2 regions of the Paenibacillus sp. S28 genome follow, and region 1 is predicted to be linked to the other one. Evidence: predicted binding sites of a transcription regulator. Region 1 holds the regulator's gene; the other holds the start of a gene.
What was found. Region 1 encodes LexA, which represses DNA repair genes until DNA is damaged. Its sites were predicted from a motif close to CGAACATATGTTCG; they were not measured.
Positions count from the first base shown of each region.

Region 2: IAE55_RS06530 (DNA polymerase IV) is a predicted target of LexA. The motif match lies at 1,782-1,795, and genes of this name have one in related genera.

Region 1 is NZ_JACVTM010000002.1:861,494-866,970, forward strand. Features, by position in the region: gene IAE55_RS08485 (sensor histidine kinase) at 1-725, shown strand, start outside; gene IAE55_RS08490 (response regulator transcription factor) at 700-1,890, shown strand; gene lexA (transcriptional repressor LexA) at 1,986-2,612, opposite strand; gene IAE55_RS08500 (LysM peptidoglycan-binding domain-containing protein) at 2,852-3,232, shown strand; gene IAE55_RS08505 (DUF896 domain-containing protein) at 3,334-3,516, shown strand; gene IAE55_RS08510 (hypothetical protein) at 3,767-4,282, shown strand; gene IAE55_RS08515 (HAD family hydrolase) at 4,322-5,116, shown strand; gene IAE55_RS08520 (FixH family protein) at 5,347-5,477, shown strand, end outside.
Region 2 is NZ_JACVTM010000002.1:462,460-467,936, forward strand. Features, by position in the region: gene IAE55_RS06510 (GMC family oxidoreductase) at 1-156, shown strand, start outside; gene tatA (twin-arginine translocase TatA/TatE family subunit) at 221-412, shown strand; gene IAE55_RS06520 (cupredoxin domain-containing protein) at 454-840, shown strand; gene IAE55_RS06525 (SOS response-associated peptidase) at 967-1,641, opposite strand; gene IAE55_RS06530 (DNA polymerase IV) at 1,945-3,213, shown strand; gene IAE55_RS06535 (hypothetical protein) at 3,210-3,710, shown strand; gene IAE55_RS06540 (hypothetical protein) at 4,580-5,477, shown strand, end outside.

The sequences.
Region 1 (5,477 bases):
CGATCAAGGTCACGACCGTCAGCGAGAAGAATGCGCAGCTGCAGGCGCTGCAGTCCCAGGTGAATCCGCATTTTTTGTACAACACGCTGGACATGATCTACTGGATGCTGGATGAAAAGGGGAATGAACGCCTCAGCAGGGTCATTCTGTCGCTGTCGCAAATGTTCCGTTACAGCAGCAACTGGGAGGAGGCCTCCAGGACGACGCTGCGTCAGGAATTGGAACAGATCCGGCATTATTTGACGATCATCGAGAACCGGCTGGAAGACAGGCTTGTACCGAAAATCGATGTGGATCCGCAGTGGATGGACGTCACGCTGCCGAAAATGACGATTCAGCCGATTATTGAAAACGCTGTAAAATACGGACTGGAGCCGCTGGATCGGCAGGGCATGCTGCTCGTTACGGCGGAGCAGGTCATGGACGATCTCCATGTCGTCGTTCGGGATAACGGGAGGGGAATGAACGAAGACACGCTGATGCGGGTCAGAAGCTTGCTGGAGGGCGGCAACCGCACTTCGCCCAAAGCGGAGGACAGAGACGGCCCCGTGCTTCGCCGTGGCATCGGTTTGAGCAATGTGCATGAGCGGATCCGAATGATGTTCGGCAGTCCGTACGGTTTATACTTGGACAGTCAAGAAGGGGAAGGAACGACGGTAACCATCCGTTTACCAATCCGGCACCAAGGAGGAATGGAAGATGAACATTTTAGTCGTGGACGATGAGCATGTGATCCGTGACGGAATTAAGCGCACCATCCACCGGGCCTATCCGCAGCATTATGTTCACCTGGCGGCGAATCCGGAGGAAGCGGTTCAGCAGCTGCGCAGACACCGGATTGACCTGGTGCTGACCGATATCCTCATGCCGGGAATGACGGGCCTTGAATTGATGCAGCTGTGCCAAGGCAGTTATCCGCATATCAAATGGGTCATTATTTCGGCTTATTCCGAGTTTTCCTACGCCCAGGAAGCCGTCAAGCTTGGGGCTAAGGACTATATGCTCAAGCCGATCGGGAAAGAGCTGCTGCTCTCCATGATATCCGGACTTGCTCAGGAGATGGATCGGGAGAATGAAATCGTGCGCGAGGCGGAGCTGCTGAAGTCTAACCTGAAGTATTTGCGCGAGGCGGTATTTCAGCGCTGGGCGAGCGGACTCGATACCGGGCGCCTTGACGTCGCCTCAATAATTGAGAGCTACCCCGCATTCCAACTGGTAATGGTTAAGATGGAGAGCGACGCGCCGGTGCATCTGGAGCATTTTATTATTGAAAATGTGCTTGGTGAGCTGATTGAAGCGCACGGCTGCGGATTTGTGACAAGCATGGACGAAACGAGCCTGATCGGCCTCGTCTCGCTGGGGGAAGAGGGGGGCATGAAACGCCTGACGGATGAGCTGCGCGCTAACTTGAAACGATGCGTCAAGGTGCCTTTCCAAATTCAGTCGACGGGACTCATCACAGACATTCACCGGGTGCCGGAGGAAGTGCGGCGGATGCGCCAGGAATCGGCATCGCTGGAATACGAATACAACAACCCGGGCGGTAACCGAGCGATCGAGGTTGCGGTGCAGTACATCAAAGCGCACTATCATACGGATCTGTCCCTGGAAAAGGTAGCTTCGGTCGTGTTCCTGAATCCGGTCTACTTCAGCCAGCTGTTTAAGCAGAAGACAGGAAGCGGCTTCAAGGAATACGTCACCAATCTGCGGATCGAACAAGCCTGCAAGCTGCTGCTGCAAACGCATCTGAAGCTGGCCGACATTTCGGACAAAGTCGGATATGTGGACGTCAAGCATTTTACCCAGGTGTTCCGCAAAAAGACGGGAAAAACCCCGACGGAGTACCGTCTGGAGCAAACGGCGGATTCCCGTGAGGCGTGTCCCACCTGAATCATCCTGCCTTGATCCCAACGCCGAAAAGAGCCCTTGACCTTCCTGAGTAAGGAAGAGCAAGGGCTCTATTGCTGCTTGTCCAGCATCATCTGCTAGTGAATATCGCGGAACAGCCCGACGACTTTGCCCAGAATGGTGACATGGTTCAGACGCAAAGGTTCGTAAGCCGGGTTCTCCGGTTGAAGCCGGATATGGTCTTTCTCTTTGTAAAACGTCTTCACGGTTGCTTCATCCTCATCCGTCATGGCAACGACGATGTCCCCGTTATCGGCAGTCTGCTGCTGTCTCACAATGACGTAGTCACCGTTATGAATGCCCGCCTCGATCATACTGTCCCCAACGACGGAAAGCATAAATACTTTCTCATCTCCGACATAGTGCTGCGGCAGAGGGAAGTAATCTTCAATGTTCTCCGTTGCCGTGATCGGCACACCCGCTGTGACCTTGCCTACTACGGGAACTCTGGCGATCGTATGCGTGAACAGATTGCTGCTCTCGGATTCTTCTTGTCCCAACAGTTCAATGGCACGAGGCTTCGTAGGGTCTCTGCGGATCAAGCCTTTCTTCTCCAGTCGGTCCAAATGGCCGTGTACGGTCGAGCTGGAAGCCAACCCAACCGCCTCACCGATCTCTCGGACGGACGGAGGATAACCCTTGGCGCGGACTTCATTTCTGATAAATTCCAATATCGCTTGCTGCCGGCTAGATATCTTTGACATTCCCCATCAACCCCATTTAGTAACGTTTGGTAAAATTATAACATAGAACTGCCGTTCGTACAAACATAAGTTCTAAATGGTTTTGCTTTGATGGAGCGGGATTTTTGCGGCTTCTGAATGAAGGAAACCCGCCTCTAAAAACATAAGAACAATTGTTCGAAAAAAGTATTGAACAAAACAAATGTTCGTGTTATATTGTTCTCATAAAACAAGAACAAACGTTTGGAGGCGTAATATTTATGCTGAAACACACTACATACCAAAGTATTTATAATAACCCATCCGTTAACCCATCCATCAATGAAGCTATAGCATCTCCTTGGTTGAAGAAAGTACAGTCCATCGTGCCAGGCCCTGCCTTGATCAAACTGATCTTGGCGGCCCTGATTATTTTGGTGGGATGCACAGGTGTCGTTCGCGTATTCGCGGGAACCTCGGATGATGTTCGGTTAGAGAAAAATGTCATCGTTCAGCAAGGCGATACATTGTGGGGAATCGCTTCTGCCCATAAGCCGGAAGACATGGATATCCGAGCATACATTATGGCGGTGAAGAAGTATAACGATTTAACCAGCAGCGAAATTCAAGCCGGAGAAGTATTGGCACTCCCACAATATTAATAGAAGATAAATGATCAAGAGCTTGGAAAGGTGTGAACCTTGACAAGCTCTTTTTATCATGGCAAAGTTAGGTATGACTTGAATATTGGAGGAGTAATTGTATGGATATCGACAGCGTTGTAGAGAGAATTAATGAGCTTGCGCGCAAGCAAAAAGAATCCGGTTTAACCGAAGAGGAGATCGAAGAACGGGCCAAGCTTCGTGAGAGATACCTTCAGAATGTCCGCAGAAATTTCAGACAGCAGCTGGACTCGATTGAATGGGTGGATGAAGAGAAGAAATAACACCAGCTGGATTAGACTCATACATTCGATCATGGTATAGACTGACTCAAGGTTTTGTATGGCTCACTACCGATAACAGAATGCTTCTATGTAAGCGCACCCGGTTTCCTTCATTTGTTTTTCTATTATATAGAATGTGAAACTACATGAATAAATGCTGTAAGCAGTATTGGGCCGTTATATATTAGGAAGTAAATGCAAAACTTTCGTTCAAACTATATAGCCGAAAGCATTTTGAGGAGGTTCGTGAATGGCCCGTTCATGGGAAAGAAAGGTAAGAAAAAATTCAGCGCAGCTGGATAAGCAGAGAAAGAAGCAAGGCAAGCCTTCCATCTACAGCGCGGGGGGGCCTTCAGCTGACATTTATAAAGGAAGAAACTATGTGCTTCCGATTACGATGGTCGCTCTGGCTGCGGTCTACTTTCTGCTCGGGATGATTGGACAGGAGGGTACGGCGGGCAACAGCAGCATGACCTGGATCATTATGGCCATGTACGTGTTCCTGGGCTTGATGATCTTTTTGCGCAGGCCTTTCCTGCGTGTAGAGAAAAACGCCGTATCGACGATCAAGTTCAACCGGGATCGGCGACTGACCGCAGACAATATCGCCAAGATCAAGCTGGCCAAAGGCTCTGTCGTGATTGAGCCGAAGGGCAAAGGCGGCAATTGGGTGTTCACGCGCCTGATTAACCGCTACGACACCGATACCATAGGGGAACGTCTGGAGCGTTTTGCGCAGACCCACAATATCCCTTTGGAAAAATAAACAAATATAAGAGATAGCTGATGGAGAGGATGGAAGAGGATGCCGGTACAAGCTGTTTTTTTCGATTTGGACGATACGCTGTTGTGGGATGAGCGCAGCGTGAAGGAATCCTTTGAAGCGGTATGCGAGACGGCCGCCAAGGCGAAGGGCATTGACGCCAAGGAGCTGGAGGAAGCGGTCCGCAATGAGGCAAGGACGTTATATCAATCCTATGACACGTTTGCCTTTACCCAAATGATTGGAATTAACCCGTTTGAAGGACTGTGGGCCAACTTCAGCGCAGGCGAACAACCTGAATTTCGCAGACTTGAGGAGCTCGCTCCAGGCTATCGCAAGGAATCATGGCGGCGCGGGCTGCTGAAGCTTGGGGTTGACGATGAACAGCTGGCCGGAGAATTGGCCGAGCAATTTGCCGCCGAGCGTCGCTCCCGCCCCCATGTATATGAAGAGACCTTCAAGGTGCTGGACGAACTGAAAGGAAACAAGAAGCTGCTTCTTCTGACGAACGGCTGTCCTGCGCTCCAGCAGGAGAAGATCGCCGGCGTTCCCGAACTTGCCCCATATTTTGACGAGATTGTCATTTCCGGCACATTCGGCAAAGGCAAACCGGATCCGACCATCTTCGAACATGCGCTTTCTTTGCTTGGATTAACACCGGAACAGACGCTCATGGTCGGCGACAAGCAGACAACCGACATCAAAGGCGGAAACAGCGCCGGACTGACCACGGTATGGATCAACCGCACCGGAAAAGTGAAAGATCCGTCCATTGAGCCTGATTACGAAATCAAGCATCTGTCCGAGCTGCATCGCATCATTGCCGAACGGTCTTAAGCTGGTTTTATACGTTAGCCTGCCCAGAGGGGAATCCCTTCGTCCGGCAGGCTTTTATTATATCTTGTGTATATGAATGCCCCGTTTGCTGAGCAACCTTGACCGCGTTCCGGTCAATTTGTTCCATTTTGTTAACAGTTGGATTGTTTGGGTGTGGCGATAATTATGTATAATGATGAAGAATATGGACAAACAGCTTACATTGATAGACGTATAGGGAGTGACTTCGCTTGAGAAAGTACGGTTTTGTTGCTCTGCTGCTGCTGGCGGTATGGAGCATAGCAGGCTGCGGCAGCGGCGGCGGTGGTCATGCGGGCATGGACATGAGCGAGAGCATGATGGATCCGGTGCAGGTGGATCT
Region 2 (5,477 bases), 400 kb from region 1:
CTGCAGATGTGGGAAGCGGAAAACGTGTTTGTGGTAGGTGCTTCGGCATTTCCGCATAACAGCGGCTACAATCCGACCGATACCGTCGGCGCGCTTGCCTACCGGGCGGCAGAAGGGATCCAGAAGTATTTGAAACAGGGAGGCATGCTTGTCTGAACAGCAGTGCTTTCGGGCTACTGCGTGACGGCCATGCGACTTCATGGAAAAGGAGGGATCGACCATGCTTTCGACGATCGGAATACCGGGGCTGCTGCTGTTGCTGCTGCTCGTCCTGCTGCTGTTCGGGCCGTCCAAGCTGCCGCAGCTCGGCAAGGCGGTGGGGACGACGCTTCACGAATTCCGCAGCTCTGCGCGGCATCTGACGGAAGAGGATGAGGAGAAGCAAGATGCGGGGCGCCGCCAGGAAGGATAACAGAACAACATACTTATTTATTTTAAATGGAGGGATTTAACATGAAAAAATGGATGCTTATAGGACTTACGCTGCTGCTGGTTTTTGTGCTTAGCGCCTGCGGAAGCAGCGGCGGAAGCGGGAGCGGCTCGTCGGACGAGTCTTCGTCTTCCGGCGGCTCGGACGGCGTGAAGGAAATCAAGGTGACGGCGTCAAACTTTAAGTTTGAGCCATCCGAGATCAAGGTCAAAAAGGGCGAAAAAGTCAAAATTACGCTGGAGAACAAAGATGGAAACCACGGTCTGGCCATTCCCGATTTCAACGTGGACCTGCAGAAGCCAAGCTCTGCAGAGTTTACCGCCGATCAAGCAGGTGAGCATGAGTTCCACTGCTCCGTCATGTGCGGTGCCGGCCACAGTGATATGAAGGGGACCCTGATTGTTGAATAAATTGGCTTAGCAGATGATGGAGCACCGGACAGCCTTCTGACGATACAGGAGGCAGAATCCAGAAAGCGCCGCCCAGCCGGACCGTAAAGGTTCGCGCAAGGCGGCGCTTTTTTTGCATATATACGGTTACGCGCCTTCCGGCACCCGTTCGATGCAATCGGGCGTATCGTTTTTAACCGAATTGACCGTCCTTGAGACCGGGTAAGCTTCCATTTCCTCGGCAGGATAGGGCACGAGCAGCTTCTGCAGGGCGTTTACGTCCGTCTGCCCGCGGTCCAGCCAGGCCATTTCGTCCTCCGGGCGCAAAATGACAGGCATCCGGTCATGGATCGGCGCCATCAGCGCATTGGGCCCGGAAGTGATGACCGTGCAGGTGCTCAGCTTGCTGCCGTCCTCCTGCAGCCAGGTGTCGTAGAGGCCGGCCATGCTGAAGATACCCCCGCCCCGGAGGGTAATCCGGTAAGGGACTTTGCCGCTGTCGGTTTTCATCCATTCATAAAATCCGTCGGCGGGAATCAGGCACCGCTTCCTCGCAAAAGGCAGCTTATAGGCCGGCTTGTCCGCCAGCGTTTCGCTTCTGGCGTTGATCATCTTGCTCCCCATGCTGCTGTCTTTAGCCCAGGACGGGACCAGCCCCCATTTAAGCTGACCGGCGCGAAGGCTGCTTCCATCATGAATGACGGCCAGTACGTTCTGCGCCGGAGCGATATTATAACGGGGATGAAAGTTCAGCGCAAGCTCAAGCTCATAGCGCAGCATCAATTCTTCCATCGACACGGTCAGTGTATAACGGCCGCACATCAGGCACTCCCCCTTTTGTGGAATGATCGTTGTAAACAGTGTACCGCGGGATGCCGGTTTACGCCAGCCTGTCTGCCAGTAGGAAGGGAAGGCTGTCAAAAAATACATTTGCATAGAGAACATGTGTTTGGTATATAATACGAATATACGTTCGCTTACCGAGTGAGCATTGCTTCGTGGAGAGGGAAGCGGCCCGGATCGTTTTTTTCGACGAGCGGTCTTTAGGGAGCTAGAGCTTCTCGGAGCTGCCCGGCCCAAACCGGTTTAACGAAATGCCAAAGTGGATGTGGAGGGTGTGTGCGCTTGAGCAGATCAAAGGAGAGAATTATATTTTTGGCCGATTGTCAGAGCTTTTATGCAAGCGTAGAGAAAGCGGATCATCCGGAGTATAAAGACAGGCCGCTCGCCGTTGCCGGAGACCCGATGCGCAGATCGGGCATCATTCTAGCCGCATGCCCGATCGCCAAGAGTTATGGGGTATCCACCGCCGAACGGCTGGGGGAGGCGCTCAAGAAGTGCCCGGATCTCGTCATTATGCGTCCAAGAATGCAGCATTATATCGATGTCTCGCTTCAGATTACCCGGATTTACGAGGAATATACCGATCTGGTCGAAATATTCAGCATCGACGAGCAGTTTCTGGACGTGACCGGCAGCCTGGCTCTCTTCGGCGACCCCGTGAGCATTGCCAAGTCAATCCAGCAGAAGGTGATGGAGGAGACGGGAGTCTGGGTGCGGGTCGGCATCAGCTCGAACAAAATTTTGGCTAAAATCGCCACCGACATTTGGGCGAAGAAGAACAAGGAGGGCATTTTTATACTGCCCAAAGCCGACATCGAGAAGAATCTGTGGCCGGAGCCGGTCCATAAAATGTTTGGAGTGGGCTCGCGCATGACGGCCCATTTTGCCAAGCTCGGCATGACGACGATCGGGGATGTGGCGAGAACGCCTCTTCCCCAGCTGAAGGATAAATTCCGGGCGCGGTTCGGCAAGCAGTCGGATATCCAGGCCGAAGTGATGTGGCGCACCGCCAACGGCATGGACGACAGCAAGGTGACCCCGGAAACGTTCGACAAGCCTCCCAAATCGGTCGGGCATATGATGACGCTGCCCCGGGACTACGCCCTCCCCAAGGAGGTCGACACGATCCTGCTGGAGCTGACGGAAGAAGTATGCCGCGACTGCCGCCGGAAGGGATATATGGGCTCGGTCGTCACGGTCAGCTGCATGTGCAGCCCTTATGACGCGCCGACAGGCTTTTCCCGGCAAATGAAGATGCCGGATCCCACGAACAACACGAACAAGGTGTATGAAGCCGTAAAAACGATTTTTTATAAGCATTGGGACCGCATGCCCGTTAGGCGCGCCGGGGTCATGCTGAGCGAGCTCAGCGACGACCGGAATTACCAGCTGACGCTGTTTGAAGACCAGGAGCGGCTGCGGGCTCTGGAAAAGGCGACGGACCATATCAAGCAGCGGTACGGCAGCATGGCGATCGTAAGAGCCTCTTCCCTTACGGGCGCCGGCCAGGCGGCGGAGCGGTCCATGAAAATCGGGGGGCATTATAAATGAGCAAGAAGCTTGAGAATAACGGGATTTGGGAATCCAGCCGCATGATGCTGCCACAGCACCGGGAGGAACTGCTGAAGCGGCGCTCGCAGCAGCCGGAGGAGCACCGGCCGCCCCGCAGGGAGGACCTGGGGCTGATGCGGGACAGAATCCTGCTTCCGGTCATGATATCGATCGTGAAGAAGCGGATCCAGGCGATCGAGGCGTCAAGCGAGGCCTTGAAGCACCTTTATTCGAAGGTGGCCCAGGTCCTGCTGCAGGACATCCAGAAGGATTTGTCCAAGGTGGAGCAAACCATGCTCGATGAGCGCATCGATCTGACCCAGGAGGGAAAGGACACCGAGATGATCTGGTACCGGTATTCGTTTCATGGGTATGAGGATACCTTCACGATCACGCGGGATTATATGCGCACGGAGGTCAGCGTAAGAATCGGACGGTACTCGGACCGGCTGATTACGGCATTGTACGCCCGTCTGCAGGATCATAAGCAGAAATAACCGAATGGAGCCCGTTGTCTTGTCTGGGAGACAACGGGCTTTTGGCCGTGCCGTACCTGGGGAGATCAGGATCGGCGGACATCCAGGCCGCTGTGGCCATAACGATGGATAGGAAGCGTACAGCAGAAATTACCAGGTTCAGCCGCCGGGATCCAGGGTAGGTATGGGAGTGGAACGCCCAGGAACGGAATGGGGCCTGTTTCCTATTTTGGAAATCCGGGGGATCATACGTTTTGCAATTCGGCGGGGGAAAGGCCGCCAATGGTAAATTTCAACAAATTGCGATTTTAAAAAAAGCCCCCATAGCGATTGATTTTTGAAAAACCTGCCCGATGATCCTAGTTACAAAGGAGCGGGGGAACGGGGAGGAAGGACCATAAAAATGAACGAAAAGTCTGGTAATTGGAATCCAGTAATTGGAATGATTTGGTGAAAAAAAGACAGGAGGTCCTACACGGGACTACGTTCTCATTTTTGTGATGTGACATAAATTGGCAAACGTTGATGTGACGCGGTTTTTCGCTGTCGCTTTATCGGACTATGGTATCAATTTTGTAATCTTTATGGATAAAGCTGTTAAAAAGACCACAACTTTAGCAATTTTGAGGCGTATAAATGTCCAGTTAACCTGTCGGCTCAAGGCTTGGTTAACGTTTCTTTGTCATTCGTAACGGGGCCGGCTGACAGGGGATGGCAGGGCTCTATGGTCCGCACGAGGGAGTGGCGGGCTAGGTCGGCGGGGTGGGAAATTTCCAACTACTAGCCTAGTTTACAGATCGGGGCCGAATAGTTAAAAATTAGATTTAGGCGAAGGCCAAGCCCCGGACCGATGAGGCAAAAATCGAAAACGAGGTGGGAACGAAGAGGCGATGATCAGACGTAAAACACTATTTATTTGGATCACGGCGGCTGCGGTTCTCATAGCCGGAGGCGGGGCGGCGGGACTGATGTTGAAGAACCCGACGGCTGCGGCCTACAAAGATCCGGACGGTACGAGATTTACGTTTAAAACCCAGGGGGACCGTTTCCTGAAGTACGAGAAGGACGGGACATGGAAAGAGATATTCGTTAAAGGCGTTAATCTTGGCGCCACGGTGCCGGGACATTTTCCGGGGGAGCTGCCGGCGACCGAGGAAGATTATCTGCGCTGGTTTAAAGAAATTGACGACATGGGCGCTAACGTCATACGGGTCTACACGATTCACCAGCCCGTATTCTATCAGGCTCTCGTCAAGTACAACAAAGATAAGGGGGACGACCCTCTGTATTTTATGCAGGGGATCTGGTCGCCTGAAGAACAGCTGATCGAGCAGCAGGACGCCTATTCGGGGGATATTACGAAACAGTTCAAAGAGGAAATCAAGAAGGCGGTTGCCGCGGTATACGGCGATGTCACGATTCCGCAGAAGCAGGGTTCGGCAAGCGGGGAGTACAAGGCGAATGCCGGAAAGTACTTGATGGCATGGCATCTTGGAACCGAATGGGATCCAGGTATGGTCAAAAATACGAACAAGGTGCACAGCGACGTGAAAGCCTATCAGGGCAAGTATTTTTCGGGTACGAAAGACGCGGCTCCGTTCGAAAACTGGCTGGCCAGCTTGCTTGACTATACGGCCGAGCAGGAGGAGCATTACGGTTGGGAGCATCCCGTGACTTTCACGAACTGGGTCACGACCGATGTGCTCAGCCACCCTGGCGAACCGCTGTTCGAGGAAGACATGGCGAGCGTTGATGCCCGGCATGTTCAGCCTACCGGCTGGAAAGGCG